Regions from separate parts of the Williamsia sp. z71 genome, predicted to be linked through region 2. Evidence: predicted binding sites of a transcription regulator. Region 2 holds the regulator's gene; each other region holds the start of a gene.
What was found. Region 2 encodes LexA, which represses DNA repair genes until DNA is damaged. Its sites were predicted from a motif close to CGAACANNTGTTCG; they were not measured.

Region 1: the regulator LexA is predicted to act here: its motif matches at 2,429-2,442, upstream of AC51GR_RS18480 (error-prone DNA polymerase).
Region 3: the regulator LexA is predicted to act here: its motif matches at 2,582-2,595, upstream of AC51GR_RS01230 (HNH endonuclease signature motif containing protein).

What each region holds. Positions count from the first base shown of each region.
Region 1 covers NZ_JCANWX010000007.1:253,040-258,159, reverse strand. The annotation lists gene AC51GR_RS18490 (serpin family protein) at 1-1,219, opposite strand, end outside; gene AC51GR_RS18485 (alanine racemase) at 1,216-2,337, opposite strand; gene AC51GR_RS18480 (error-prone DNA polymerase) at 2,455-5,120, shown strand, end outside.
Region 2 covers NZ_JCANWX010000005.1:190,566-195,685, reverse strand. The annotation lists gene hflX (GTPase HflX) at 1-232, shown strand, start outside; gene AC51GR_RS13940 (acyl-CoA dehydrogenase family protein) at 341-1,483, shown strand; gene lexA (transcriptional repressor LexA) at 1,597-2,316, opposite strand; gene AC51GR_RS13930 (LysM peptidoglycan-binding domain-containing protein) at 2,505-3,011, shown strand; gene nrdR (transcriptional regulator NrdR) at 3,102-3,551, shown strand; gene hrpA (ATP-dependent RNA helicase HrpA) at 3,566-5,120, opposite strand, start outside.
Region 3 covers NZ_JCANWX010000001.1:287,884-293,003, forward strand. The annotation lists gene clpB (ATP-dependent chaperone ClpB) at 1-2,158, shown strand, start outside; gene AC51GR_RS01230 (HNH endonuclease signature motif containing protein) at 2,635-4,110, shown strand; gene AC51GR_RS01235 (MerR family transcriptional regulator) at 4,111-4,926, opposite strand; gene AC51GR_RS01240 (MFS transporter) at 5,057-5,120, opposite strand, start outside.

The DNA of each region.
Region 1 (5,120 bases), on a different contig from region 2:
TCTGAAAGACGAAGGGCCGGTCGGCGACAAATGTCTCCGCCGGGTCGGTGGGCATCGCGGTGACACCGACATCGACCTGCGTGGCAGATGCGGCAACCGTGCCTTTCTCACCGACGGTGATCGAGGTGTTCTGTGCCGCAGAGGTGACCACCAATTGTTGGCTGATCGCGGTGAGATCGGCGGCGTCGGTGAACAGATCTCGGACACCGAGCCGTTCTAGTGTGGCCTTGAGATCCACCTTGTCGTCGATGTCCCACCGGGGCAGACTCACCGCCACCGACGACTCGGGGCCGGCTCGCAGCGCGGTGTCCGCATCGGTCAGAGCGGTGCCGTTCAGGAGGTCATCCGGCGTGGATCCGATGTCCGGCAACAAGACCTGCATGGCCAGGTTCTGTGAGTACGGCAGCTCGATCGCGGACCATCCGGGCCCGCGACGCAGTGGCACGGTCAAGGTCTTGTTCATCGTGGCGACCTTGGACACCGAACCGCCGGTGGTGGTGAACTCCGCGGAAACGGTGGACTCCGGGGAAAACGGTTGCTGCCAGGCGCCGGCGAGGAACACCGTCGACAGCAGACTGATCACGGTCTCGGTGCTGTACTCGGTGGGGGTCTCGGCTATCTCGCCACCGGTGTTGACCGAGATCCACTGGTTGAGTGCCGATTCGGTCTGCCGCACCGAGAAGTCGACCGGGTAGACGCCGGTACCGAAGCTGCGTCCGAGCACTTCGAGATAGTCGGCACCGACCTCGAGGGAGTCGTCGATGAAGATCCCCGAGGCCTGATGGAACACCGGGGGCGACGGTGGGTTCTTCCGATCGACGTTGCCGGGATCACCCGAGACCTGATCGAGCTGACCGATCAACGCTGCGACGGCGTCGGGATCGGAGACACCCAGGACGGTATCGAGTTCGGCGGCGGTGTTGCCGCCGGCGCCGGCCCGCACCATCTGCAGCGTGACCATGGCACCCCACGGGGAGACCACCTGATTGGCCGGCTGATCGGCGGCAGACTGGGCGTCGTGGATCATGTCGATCCCCAGATCGCTGGTCGATCTGACCAGCTCGGTTGCCGCATCGCGGACCTCGTCGATGCCGATCTGCTCGAACTCGATGTCGGGGGCGGTGGTCAATTCCAGTGTTGTCTCGGGCTGTTCGTCAGAAGCACACCCGGCGACGGCCAACATCATGGCGGCCACGGCCGCGGTTCCCAGACGTCTCACGTGTTGGCCCCCCGAGCGGCGACGGGCCAGGAGGTCACCGCGTCGTCCGCGCCGACCAGGATCAGCGCATCGGCGAGATTGACGGCGGTACACACATGATTGGGGGCGATCCGGACCCGCGACCCCGGTGCCGGGGTTCGCGATGCATGGGAGAAATCGATCGTCGCGTGATGCTCGGAGAGTGCGGTGATGCGCGCCTCGGGTTCGTCGGGAAGCCGGCCACCGCCGCTGATCCAAGTCGGCTGGTCTGCTCCGAGGACTTTGCTCCCGACATCGACGACGGCTTTTGTCCCGCTACTGTGCACCACGGTGCCGATTGCCGTCAATGCCACGTCGGCCATGGTAGCGATCCCGAGTTCGACCTGTTGCGCGTCGTTGAACACGTAGACACCCGGACGGATCTCGGTCAGGACGGTGGGATCGGCATCGGAGACCGACGGCGTCGAACCGCCGCTGCGGATCACCGGGGTGATCGCGCGGCTGCGCAGTGATTCGGCCGCGGTGGCCAGGTCGCGGGATTCTTCCCCGGCGGCGTCGGATGGGCCTCCGGGGCGGTAACTGTGTCCGGGGAAGGTGAAGATGCCGACCACCTGCAGTCCCGCTTCGACCGCGCCTGCCCCTACCTCACCGGCGAGCTCCGGGGCGACACCGGTGCGGTGATGTCCCGAATCGACCTCGATCAGTACAGAAGTCCCGGGCAGGTGCGCTGCGAGTTGCTGCGCGCCGGCAACCGAATCGACCGCGAGCAGGACCCGCGCCCGCTCCATCACCGCACGCAGTCGCGCGGCCTTGTTCTCGGTGAGCCACAGCGGATAGGCGATGAACAGATCTGAGAATCCTTCGGAGGCAAAGGATTCTGCTTCGGCAATGGTGGCAACCGTCAAGCCTGTTGCGCCGCCATCCAATTGGCGTCGCCCCAGGATCGGGGACTTGTGCGTTTTGGCGTGGGGCCGCAACCGGAGTCCGGCGGTGGCCGCGAAGGCGGCCATGCGGGCGATGTTCGCGTCGAGCACCTGCTCGTCGACCGCCAGGAACGGCGTGTCGATGACCGATGTCGCGGCCAGTATCCGACCACCCCGGTCGGGTTCGGCCGGGCGAGCTGCGATGCGTTCCGTCATGGGAGGCAACAATGCCAGAGACGACGTCACGGCACGGAGGTAGTTCAGCGCTCTCGACTGTGGGGCGGGCGGTTCAGCACAACTTGTCATTCGAAAATATGTTCGATACGATGGGTTATGGGCTGGCACAATGGCCCTCCGACCTGGTCGGAGATGGAGCGCGTACTGTCCGGTCGACCGTCTGACGGCGGCCGGTCCGGTGAGACCTTTGCCGGTGACGGCAGTGATAGTCCGGCGTGGTCGCGCAAGCGCGAACCCTATGCGGCCGGAGCGCTGAGCAGGGGGGTCTCTGCCACTGCCTACGCTGAATTGCATGCCCATACCTCCTATAGCTTTCTCGACGGTGCGAGTAGCCCGGAGGAGATGGCGGAAGAGGCCTACCGGCTGGGGCTCGAGGCGCTGGCGATCACCGATCACAACGGCTTCTACGGGGTGGTGCGGTTTGCCGAGGCTGCCCGGGAGTGGGATCTGCCCACCATCTTCGGGTCCGAGTTGTCCTTGGAGCACGACTCATCGCGGACCGGGATCGCCGACCCGAGTGGTTCTCACCTGCTCGTCCTGGCCCGGGGGCAGGAGGGGTACCGCCGCCTCTCCCGTCAATTGGCCGACGGCCACATGGCGGCCGGGGAGAAGGGGTTGCTGCGCTTCGACATCGATACGCTGGCGCAGGCCGCGCAAGGGCATTGGCTGATCCTGAGTGGATGCCGCAAAGGGGACGTGCGCCGTGCGCTGGAATCCGGGGGTCCGTCGGCTGCCGAGAAGGCGCTGCGTGATCTGGTGGAGAAGTTCGGCCGCGACAACGTGGTGATGGAACTGACCGCCCACGGCATTCCCGAAGACGACGAGCGCAATGCCGCCCTCGCGCGGATCGCCCACCGGAATCGGGTGCAGACGGTGGCGACCACGGGCGCGCACTTCGCCGCACCACACCGTCGGCGGCTGGCGATGGCGATGGCCGCGGTGCGGGCACGGCGCAGTCTTGACGAGATGGACGGGTGGCTCGGTCCGCTCGGTGGCGCGCATCTGCGCAGCGGGGACGAGATGGCCCGGTTGCTTGCGGCGCATCCGGAATCCCTCGACAACGCTGTCATGTTGGCCAAAGACCTGGCGTTCGGGCTGCACCTGATCGCACCGCAGCTGCCGCCTTTTGATGTGCCGCAAGGGCATACGGAGAGTTCGTGGCTGCGGGAGCTCACCGCACGGGGGGCCCTGGAGCGATACGGCACCCCGCAACAGCATCCAAAGGCATACCAGCAGATCGAACACGAGCTGAATGTGATTGATTCACTGGGCTTCCCGGGTTACTTCCTGGTGGTGCACGACATCGTCTCGTTCTGTCGCACCAACGACATCCTGTGCCAGGGTCGGGGCAGCGCGGCGAACTCCGCGGTCTGTTATGCCCTGGGGATCACCGCGGTGGATGCGGTGAGCAACGGGTTGCTGTTCGAGCGGTTCCTGTCGCCGGCCCGGGACGGCCCGCCGGACATCGATGTCGACATCGAATCGGATCGGCGCGAAGAGGCCATCCAGTACGTCTACCGGCGCTACGGCCGGCAGAACGCGGCCCAGGTCGCGAATGTGATCACCTACCGCGGTAAGTCGTCGGTGCGCGACATGGCCCGGGCCCTCGGATACTCGGTGGGTCAGCAGGATGCCTGGAGCAAGCAGGTGCACCGATACGGGTCCGCGTCGCCCGACGAGACCGACATCCCCGACGACGTCCTCGATCTGGCCGGGCAGATCAACGGCATGCCACGGCATCTGGGCATCCACTCCGGTGGCATGGTCATCTGCGACCGGCCGATCGCCGATGTGTGTCCCACGGAATGGGCGCGGATGCCCGGACGCAGTGTGCTGCAGTGGGACAAAGACGACTGTGCCGCAATCGGTCTGGTGAAGTTCGACATGCTGGGCCTCGGCATGCTCTCGGCCATCCACTACTCCATCGATTTCCTGGCCGAGCACCGCGACATCGGTGTCGACCTGGCGAAGATCGATCTCACCGAAAAGGCGGTGTACGACATGCTCTGTCGCGCCGACACCGTCGGTGTGTTCCAAGTGGAGTCGCGGGCACAGATGGCCACCCTGCCGCGGCTCAAACCCCGCAAGTTCTACGACCTCGTGGTCGAGGTGGCACTGATCCGGCCGGGTCCGATCCAGGGTGGATCGGTGCATCCCTACATCCGTCGCCGCAATGGCCTGGAAGAGCCGACCTGTGAGCATCCCTCGATGGAGCAGGCACTCAAAAGGACACTGGGGGTGCCGCTGTTCCAGGAACAACTCATGCAACTGGCGGTCGATGTCGCCGGTTTCAGTGCCGCCGAGGCAGATCAGCTGCGGCGGGCGATGGGCTCGAAACGATCACCGGAGAAGATGGACCGACTGCGCAGCCGGTTCTATCAGGGCATGGAAGACCTGCACGGGATCACCGGGGAGGTGGCCGACCGGATCTTCGAGAAGATGGCTGCCTTTGCCAATTTCGGTTTCCCCGAGAGCCATTCGCAGAGTTTCGCCTCCCTGGTCTTCTATTCGTCCTGGCTCAAACTGCATCACCCGGCAGCGTTCTGCGCGGCACTGCTCAAGGCGCAGCCGATGGGTTTCTACTCGCCACAGTCACTGGTTGCCGATGCCCGCAGGCACGGGGTCAAGGTGCACGGACCGGACATCAACGTCTCGAAGCCCCATGCGGATCTGGAGAACGGTGGTCTCGATGTCCGGCTCGGACTGGGAGCGGTGCGCAACATCGGCATCGAATTGGCCGAGAAGATCGTGGCGCAGCGGGA
Region 2 (5,120 bases):
CGGAGAAGGCATCCCGCAGCTCCTCGAGCGAGTGCGCGAGCTGGTGTCGCGGCACGACGTCCATGTCACCGTCCGCGTGCCCTATTCCCGGGGTGACCTGGTCTCGCGGATCCACGCCGAAGGCGATGTCTCAAGGGAAGAACACGGGCCCGATGGCACCGAGATCGTCGCGAGTGTTCCCTCGGCGCTGGCCAGTGCACTGGCCGAGTTCGCGGCCTCCGATCTGTTCTGAATCAGGCTGTTCCTGAAATCGGGACCGTCGAGCCTCTTGGGGTAAATGTAGAATCCAGTTACAGTTGTTGGAACCTGCACGTTTTGACACCTCGTTATGGAGACCTTGATGGAACGTACGCTTTTCGAGCCTGAACACCTCCTCTACCGCGATTCGTACCGCAGCTTCCTCGAGCAGCACGTGGCGCCGCACCACGCCCGGTGGGAAGAGCAGAACATCGTCGATCGCGATGTGTGGATCGAAGCAGGTAAGAACGGCTTCCTCGCCGTGGATGCACCCGAGGAGTTCGGCGGCGGCGGAGTCGACGACTTCCGCTATCAGGCCATCGTCTCCGAGGAATCCGCCCGCGGTGGATACAGCGGTCTGGGATTCACCCTGCACAACGACGTCATCGCGCCGTACCTGCTGGAGCTGACGACCGACGAGCAGAAGGCGCGCTGGCTTCCCGGGTTCACCTCCGGTGAACTCATCACCGCCATCGCGATGACCGAGCCCGGAACCGGTTCAGACCTGCAGGGCATCAAGACCACCGCCAAGAAAGACGGCGACCACTGGGTGCTCAACGGATCGAAGACCTTCATCACCAACGGCATAAACGCCGACCTGGTGATCGTGGTCGCACGTACCGACCCGGAGGCCGGCGCGAAAGGCTTCAGCCTGCTGGTCGTCGAACGCGGTATGGAAGGCTTCGAACGCGGCCGCAACCTCGACAAGGTCGGCATGAAGGCACAGGACACCGCCGAGCTGAGCTTCGACAACGTCCGAGTGCCCGCCGAGAACCTGCTCGGTGAAGAGGGTCTCGGCTTCATCTACCTTATGCAGAACCTGCCGCGCGAACGGCTGTCGATTGCGGTGGTCGCTGCTGCCGCGATGGAGCAGGTGCTGGAGACCACCATCCAGTACGCCAAGGACCGCAAGGCTTTCGGGCGTTCGATCGGCAACTTTCAGAACACCCGGTTCCTGCTGGCCGAGCTGTCCACCTCGACCACGACGACCCGCGTCTTCGTCGATCACTGCATCGGTCTGCTCAACGAGAAGAAACTGACCGTCCCCGACGCCGCGATGGCCAAGTACTACGCGACCGAGAACCAGGTGCACCTGGTCGACCGGTGCCTGCAGCTGCACGGTGGGTACGGCTACATGCGTGAATACTCGGTCGCCAAGGCGTTCCTCGATTCTCGCGTGCAGACCATCTACGGCGGAACGACCGAGATCATGAAGGAAGTGATCGGCCGCAGCCTCGGGGTCTGACCCCAGGATCTGATCGCTCACCGCCTCGAACGCGAAAGGCGGGGTGTACCGGAAGGTTCCGGTACACCCCGCCTTTTGTACTGTCTGGGGATGATCTGCCTACGACCGGCAGGTCAGAGTCGGCGCATCACGGTGACGACCTTGCCCAGGATGACGGCGTCGTTGCCCGGGATCGGATCGAACACCGGGTTGTGGGGCATCAGCCACACCGCGTCCTTGGTCCGTTTGAACGTCTTGATCGTGGCGTCACCGTCGATCATCGCGGCGACGATGTCGCCGTTGTCGGCCACATTCTGCTGGCGTACGACCACCCAGTCGCCGTCGCAGATGGCGGCGTCGATCATCGATTCGCCGACGACCTTGAGCAGGAACAGCGAACCCTCGCCGACCAGCTCCTTGGGGAGAGGGAAGACGTCTTCGACGGCTTCTTCGGCCAGGATCGGCCCGCCGGCGGCGATCCGGCCGAGCACCGGGACGAACGTCGGCGTGGGCATGGATTCGTCCGGTGTCTGGACCTGACCGGCCGCGGTGGCCGGGTTGAGGTCGGTGTCCTGGATGTTCACCGCGCGGGGCCGGTTGTTCTCGCGCTGCAGGAAACCCTTGCGTTCGAGGGTGCGGAGCTGGTGGGCGACCGAAGACGTCGAGGTCAGGCCCACCGCGTCGCCGATCTCCCGGATGCTCGGCGGGTAGCCGCGTTGGCGGACCGAGGTACGGATGACCTCGAGAACTGCTTTCTGGCGAGGGGTCAGTGAGCCCTCGGCGAGTGGTTCGGTGGCGACCACAGTGGTCGCGGCCCCGTCCGCCGGTGTCGGGGGCTGGGTTGTATCGGCCATCAGGTCCTCCAGTTCATGCGGTGTCGGGCGGGGTCCATGGGACAAAGATAGTGCAAATGGTCACAAGTCTCAAACATTTGTTCGAGAAGGCGTGGCGCTTTGTCGGAGGCCCGTGATACAAATCGAACACTCTTTCAATCGAACGAGTGATCGAATAGGGATTGAACCGATGACCGAGGACTGAACCCATGACTGCAGCCACCACCATCACCCGGCCGGCCACAGCTCGGCCTGTTCACCACCCCGAGAGCGATACCGCCACGCGCACCACGCGCCCGGTACGGCCCTCGGACACGACCCGCCCCGCCGGTCGCCGACTGTCCGCGCAGCGCCGCGTGGCCGTCTCCTGTGCCGCATCGCGTAACTCCGAGCAGCGGATACCGACCGAACGTGAGATGGTTTTCGTCCGTAGGCGCGCCTGGGCGGGCGCGGCGGTCACCGGCGTGGGGCTGATGCTGGTGGTCGCCTTCATGACGTTCTTCGGCGGAGTCATACAGCAGTCGAGCGATCCGGCCCGGCTGGGCACCGAGGTCGTCCGCGTCCAGTCGGGGGAGTCGTTGGGCGCCATCGCATCACGTATCGCCCCCGAGATGCCGACCGAGACCGTGGTCGCGAAGATCATGGAGCTCAATGCAATGAACAACTCGGCACTGTCGGTGGGTCAGGCATTGGTCACCCCGGTCTACGCGAGGTAGACGGTGGAGGGGCCGCGATCACGGACGGTATCCTCGAAGGCAGAGTGTCTGGTCAATCCGCCCAGGCCGTCGACTGTCGAGGGATCGTGCATGCATTGCCCGTTTTGCAAGAACGAGGACACCCGCGTAGTCGATTCGCGAGTGGCGGACGAGGGGCAGGCCATCCGTCGTCGCCGTGCCTGTTCGCAGTGTGCACGCCGCTTCACCACGGTCGAGACCGCGGTGCTCTCGGTGGTCAAGCGGACCGGCGTCACCGAACCCTTCAGCCGCGAGAAGGTCATGCGCGGCGTCCGCCGCGCCTGCCAGGGCCGTTCGGTGGATGACGACAAGTTGCAGCATCTCGCGCAGCAGGTGGAAGAAGCCGTGCGGGCATCGGGTTCGGCGGAAGTCCCCGCCAACGAGGTAGGTCTGGCCATCCTCGGCCCGCTCCGGGAACTCGACGAGGTCGCCTACCTTCGATTCGCCTCGGTCTACCGGTCATTCGACTCGGTGGACGATTTCCAGAAAGAAATCGACGACCTCAGGTCGAGCAAGTCCTGACGACACCCCGCGGCCTAACGCAGGTCGCGGATCGCCTTGATGGCACGCTTTTCTGAAATCGGGTATGCGGTTCGGAGCTGTTGAGCGAACAGTCCGACTCGTAATTCCTCCACTATCCAGCCCGCCGCCTCGCTGACCGCATCGCGACGTTCCGGTGGAATCGTCCGCAGGTGGTCGGTCCACGCGGCCACCACGCGGTCGATGGCTGCCATCGACGCGGAATCCCGTGCAGCCGAGGCGGGTAGCTGTTCCAGCCGGGCCAGCGCAGCATCGAGGTAGCGCGGGATCTCGGCGAGATGTTCGGCACCGGTGGCCGAGATGAACCCATCGAAAACAAGCTCCGCGAGTTGATCCCGCACGTCGTCGGCTGCGTCGGAGACCGTGGTGGCCGCGATGGCGGTGCGCAACGGGGCCACCCGGCTCAGGATAGCCGCGGCCTGACGCAGTTTGGTCGTGGCGCGGCTCGTGACCTGCCCCGTGACATGGCTTTTCAGTGCGGCGTAGTCGGCAGCGTTCCAGACCTGCGGCTGCGGGGGGACCAGGTCGATCACCGCAGCGCGCACGCAGTCGGCGAGCAGCGCCTCCCCGGTCGGGTACGGGCTCTGGCTCAGCGCCAACCGCTGCGCGGTGCCGAGCGCCGACGTCGCATTCGGGCGCAGCCCGGGCACATCATTGATCAGTAGCCCGATCAGGGCGTTGTACATCGCGCTGCGCTGCTCGGACTCGGTCGACATGGGTGCGACGGTGAAACCGCCTTTCCGTGGCACCAGTGCCGGATAACTCGTGATCTCCTGTCCGGCAACGGTATTGCGCACCGAACGAGGGATGGTCCCGAACGTCTTGTCGGTCCAGGTCGTTGCCACCGGCGCCGGCGCTGTCGCGGCCTCTTTCTCGAGTGCCGCGCGGGCCTTGCCGCCGAGGCGCTCCTGCAGTTCCGCCAGTGACTTGGAATGGCCGAGCTCCTGACCGTCGGGGCCGAGAGCCACGAAGGTCATCCGCAGGTGGTCGGGGAGTGCGGTCGGCCGCAGGTCGGCGGCTGCGATCTTCACCCCGGTGATCCGGGTGAGTTCGGCGGCGACACTGGAGGTCAGCGGTTTCGCACGTGGTGTCACCGCGTCGAGGATCTGCGAGGCCAGGTCCGGAGCCGGACCGATCTGACGCCGAAGGGTTTTCGGGAGCGTGCGGATCAGTTCGGTGACGAGTTCGGTGCGCATGCCGGGGACCAGCCAGTCGAAACCGGAAGGCCGGGCCCGCATCAGCAGGGGCAGCGGGATCAACACGCTGACGCCGTCGTCCGCGGTGCCGGGCTCGAAGCGATACCGGAGATCGTAGGTGGCATCGGCCTGCCGCCAGACGTCCGGGAAACCGGCCGGATCGCCGGCAACGACGTCGGCCGGATCGAGATCGAGGAGATTCGGGTTCTTCTTGCGCGCGGTCTTCCACCACGTGTCGAAGTGCCTGCCCGAGACCACCTCGTCGCCCACATGGCGGTCATAGTGGGCGAACAGCGTGTCGTCGTCGACCACCAGATCGGTGCGCCGGACCCGGTGCACCGACTCTTCGGCATCG
Region 3 (5,120 bases), on a different contig from region 2:
CGCCCAGGCTCTCCAGGATGCGTTCGTCGCAGTCCGTGGCAGTGCCCGCGTGACCTCCGCCGACCCGGAGAGCACCTATCAGGCGTTGGAGAAGTACTCCACCGACCTGACCGCTGCCGCTCGTGAAGGCAAGCTCGACCCGGTCATCGGCCGCGACACAGAGATCCGTCGCGTCGTCCAGGTGCTGAGCCGCCGGACCAAGAACAACCCGGTCCTGATCGGTGAACCCGGTGTCGGTAAGACCGCGATCGTCGAAGGGCTCGCCCAGCGCATCATCGCCGGTGACGTCCCCGAAAGTCTGCGTGGAAAAACCGTTGTGTCCCTCGACATGGGTTCGATGGTCGCCGGTGCCAAGTACCGCGGCGAGTTCGAAGAGCGACTGAAGGCTGTCCTGGAAGAGATCAAAGGCTCTGCCGGACAGGTCATCACGTTCATTGACGAGCTGCACACCATCGTGGGTGCCGGAGCCACCGGCGACTCTGCGATGGACGCCGGCAACATGATCAAGCCGATGCTCGCCCGCGGTGAACTGCGGCTGGTGGGTGCCACCACACTCAGCGAATACCGTCAGTACATCGAGAAAGACGCCGCCCTGGAACGGCGTTTCCAGCAGGTCTACGTCGGCGAACCGTCGGTTGAAGACGCCATCGGCATCCTGCGTGGACTCAAGGAACGGTACGAGGTGCACCACGGCGTCCGGATCACGGACTCCGCACTGGTCGCCGCCGCAACACTGAGTGATCGTTACATCACGTCGCGGTTCCTGCCCGACAAGGCCATCGACCTGGTCGACGAGGCAGCATCTCGGCTCCGGATGGAAATCGATTCGCGCCCAGTCGAAATCGACGAGGTCGAGCGCATCGTGCGTCGGCTCGAAGTCGAAGAGGTCGCGTTGGAGAAGGAATCCGACGCCGCGTCGAAGATCCGCCTCGACAAGCTCCGTCAGGAGCTGGCCGACCAGCGAGAGAAGCTCAACGAGCTCTCCGCGCGCTGGCAGGGTGAGAAGAACGCGATCGACTCGGTCCGCGACCTCAAGGAACGCCTCGAAAACCTGCGCGGTGAATCCGAGCGGGCCGAGCGCGATGGGGATCTGGGCCGGGCAGCCGAACTGCGGTACGGCACCATCCCGACCCTGGAAAAGGAACTCGCTGCCGCCATGGAGAAGTCGGGTGCAGACCCGACCGGCGACGTGATGCTGCAGGAAGAGGTCGGCCCTGACGATGTGGCACAGGTGGTTTCCGCCTGGACGGGTATCCCGGCCGGCCGCATGCTCGAGGGTGAGACCGCGAAACTGCTGCGGATGGAAGACGAACTCGGATCTCGGGTCGTCGGCCAGAAGCTGGCCGTCGAGGCGGTGTCCGACGCGGTTCGTCGTGCTCGCGCCGGTGTCGCCGACCCGAACCGGCCGCTGGGCTCGTTCCTGTTCCTCGGACCGACCGGCGTCGGTAAAACCGAGTTGGCCAAGGCTCTTGCCGAGTTCTTGTTCGACGACGAACACGCCATGGTTCGCATCGACATGAGCGAGTACGGCGAAAAGCACAGTGTGGCAAGGCTCGTGGGTGCTCCTCCCGGCTACGTAGGCTACGAGTCCGGTGGCCAGTTGACCGAGGCCGTTCGACGCCGCCCCTACACGGTGGTGCTGTTCGACGAGGTCGAGAAGGCACATCCGGACGTGTTCGACATCCTGCTGCAGGTGCTCGACGAGGGACGGCTGACCGATGGTCAGGGCCGCACGGTCGACTTCCGCAACACCATCTTGATCCTGACGTCCAACCTGGGAGCAGGTGGCGACAAGGACCAGGTGATGGCGGCCGTCCGGGCGGCGTTCAAGCCGGAGTTCATCAACCGACTCGACGACGTCGTGGTGTTCGACTCGCTGACCGCCGAACAACTGGTGTCGATCGTCGACATCCAGCTCGGCCAGCTGGGCAAGCGCCTGGCACAGCGTCGGTTGCAGCTGGAGGTCTCGGAGGACGCCAAGAAGTGGCTCGCCACCCGCGGATTCGATCCGCTCTACGGTGCCCGCCCGCTGCGCCGGTTGGTGCAGCAGGCGATCGGCGACCAGCTGGCCCGGGCCTTGCTGGCCGGCAAGATCGCCGACGGCGACGTTGTCCCGGTGACCACCAGCGACGATGGCGAGACGTTGGTCGTCGGCTGACCTGGCTGACTATTTGAACGAGAACCCCTGCACCGCAACGGTGTAGGGGTTCTCGCTTGTTGCGGACACGAGGATTGACACTCTCGATCAGTTCGAACATACGTTTGATTACTCGGCATTTTGGGGCTACACTTCTCTTCAAGCGCTTTCGCGTTCGTTCACAGGGGCTGGGGGGTCCGGGGTGTCTGATCAGTTCGCAATCGACATGCCGACGCATGCTGCCCTGCTCGAGCTCGAGGCGGCTGTCGAGCGCATCGCCACAACGGATTTGACGCCGCTGTCTGATGAAGACTGCGTGCGGGTGCTGCAGCGGATCGAAACCTCGACGCGAAGACTGCAGGCCGCAGCTTTGCCGGTATTGCGCGAAGTTGCTGTGCGGCGGGCTTTTTCGAAGGTGGGTTTCGGGTCGCCGGTGGCGATGCTCAAACACCTGTTGCGGTTGCGGCCCGGGGCGGCCCGTAAACGGCTGGAGGCAAATGGACGCTCTGACCGCATCGGTGACGCCCAGCGGCGAGATCGTCGAACCGCGGTATCCGGAGACAGCGGCGGCGTTGCGGGACGGAGCGATCGATCTCGAGCATGCGGCGATCGTGTTGGACGTGATGGCCAAGATCCCCGCGAAGGTCGATGCGGAAAGGCGGGAGAACACCGAGGCCGCGATGGCGGAGTTGTGCCAGCGGTACACCCCGCCAGAAGTGGAGCGGATCGGTGAGCGGATCGTCGAGTATCTCGATCCCGACGGTACGTTGACCGACGATGCGGACCGCGCCCGCCATCGCGGTCTGAGCCTGGGCAATCAGTCCACGAACTTGATGTCGAAGATCACCGGCCATCTGGACCCGGTGACGCGCGCCCTGCTGGACGTGATGTTGACCGTCTGGGCCGCGAAAGGGATGAACAATCCTGGTGACCCGCTGTCCCCGTCGGGCGCGGTGGACGACCCGGCCCTGGACAAAGACATCCTGCAGGCCGCTGCTGACAATGACATTCGCAGTCAGGCGCAGCGCAACCATGATGCGTTGAAGGCCGCGCTGCTGTATTTGATCGAGTCCGGTCAGCTCGGCAGATCGCACCGTGGTCTGCCGGTGCAGGTGATCATCTCGATGACGAAAGATCAGCTCGACGAATCGCTGCGGTCCTCACCTGACGGCGCCGGTGTGGTCATCGACATCGATGAACGCGACGACGGTGTTGCCGAGGCCGATGCCGAGGTACCGGACGAGTCGCATCCGGAGCCGGAGCCGGAGCCTGAATCGGAATCGGAATCGGTGGAGGTTCTCGAGCCGGAGGTGCTGGAGCCGAGCAGGACCCGATCGGGCGAACTTGTGCCACTTGGAAGCCGGAGTCCGGTGCGGCCGTACGGATCAGGTGTGGCGTATACGTCGACCGGAACGATTCTGCCCATCGGTGATGCTGTGGAACTCGCTGTGCGCAGCGACAAATCGTTGGCGATCTTCAAGAATCACTCGAACGAGATCCTGTACTACGGGCGGGCGCGTCGGTTGGCGAGCGAGTCGCAGCGGCTGGCGATGTTCGCTGCTCATCGCGGTTGCTCGACGCCAGGATGTTCGAATCCGGCGATGTGGGCCGAAGCCCATCACATTTTGGAATGGGTGCTCGGTGGGTTCACCGATATCTTCAACGAGGCACCGGCATGTCCGCAGCATCACAAGCTGATCGGTCCGGGGGTCAATCAATGGCAGACGGTCATGTTGACAGAAGGACCGGATGCGGGTCGGTGTGCGTGGATTCCGCCGGTATTCATCGATCCGGAAAGAAAGCCCATGGTCAACCGGGCGCACCACCCCGACGAGGCGCTTCGCGAGGCTCGGGAGGCAATGCGTATCCGTCGAATTGCGCAGCTGAAACAGCGTGAACTCGAGTGCGGCGTCCAGCCGCCGGATTCGCCGGGCACCCCCGACGAGGCTGGGCGGCCCGGCGAAAAGTGCTGATCAGCGGACGAAGTCGACCTGGACTTCGGTGACCCAGTGGGTTTGCTTGTCAGCCATTTCCAGGTAGATCTCTCGGCCCTGTCCGGTCAGGGTGAATCCCTGATCGGTGACCCAGCGGTTGAGGGTTTGGTACGACGCGTCGATCGTGTCCATCTCCCCGTGATGGATCAGTGAGGCGACTTCTCCGCCCGGGATCTCGAAGGTGTCGAGGCCGGGTACCGAACCGGACAGGACGGGCATCGTGGCATGGATCCACACCGCATCCTCGGATTCCTCGGGTGCGGGGGAGTAGTAGGCCAGCGGCGGTCCCACCGGAGTCTCGCGCGCGGCGCGGAGCGCTTCGCCGACGCGAGGGTACAACTCACGGATGGTCGGCCCGATGTCCTCGGTGGTGGTGCTGGCGGCCACCGCTCGCAATCCCACGTTCTTGGTCGGTGCAACGGTTTTGGTGGTGATGATGGATTCGGACACGCCTTCTTCTCCTTCGATGAGTCGGAGTCTGGCTTCTACTCGGGCGAGGCGATGCTGGTCATGCCGGATCTGCGATTCGAGTTCCACCTGGCGCAGACGCAACATTGCCCGCAGGTCGGAACCGGTGAGGTCGTCGTCGACGATCTGACGTACCTCGTCGAGGCGCAGACCCAGATCCTTCAGCGCAACAACGCGGTTGAGTCGTTCGAGCTGGTTCACCTCGTAGAACCGGTAGCCGCTGTGCGGGTCGGTGCGTGACGGTGTGAGCAGCCTGATCGAGTCGTAGTGTCGCAGCATTCGGACCGATACCCGGCCGAGCTTGGCAAAATCTCCGATGGTGATCATGGCGGTCTCCACGCTGCAACCTGACACTGTGTGAGGGTCAAGGACCGAACCTACCGGGTGCGCACAGCCGACAAGAGAAAACCGGGCCGCGCCCGAAGGCGGCGACCCGGTTCTCCGCAGAAAAAGGTCCTCAGGCCGCGACGACCGCCGCGTTCTGTGGTTCGTCACCCAGTGAGTGACGGCCCATCCGAATC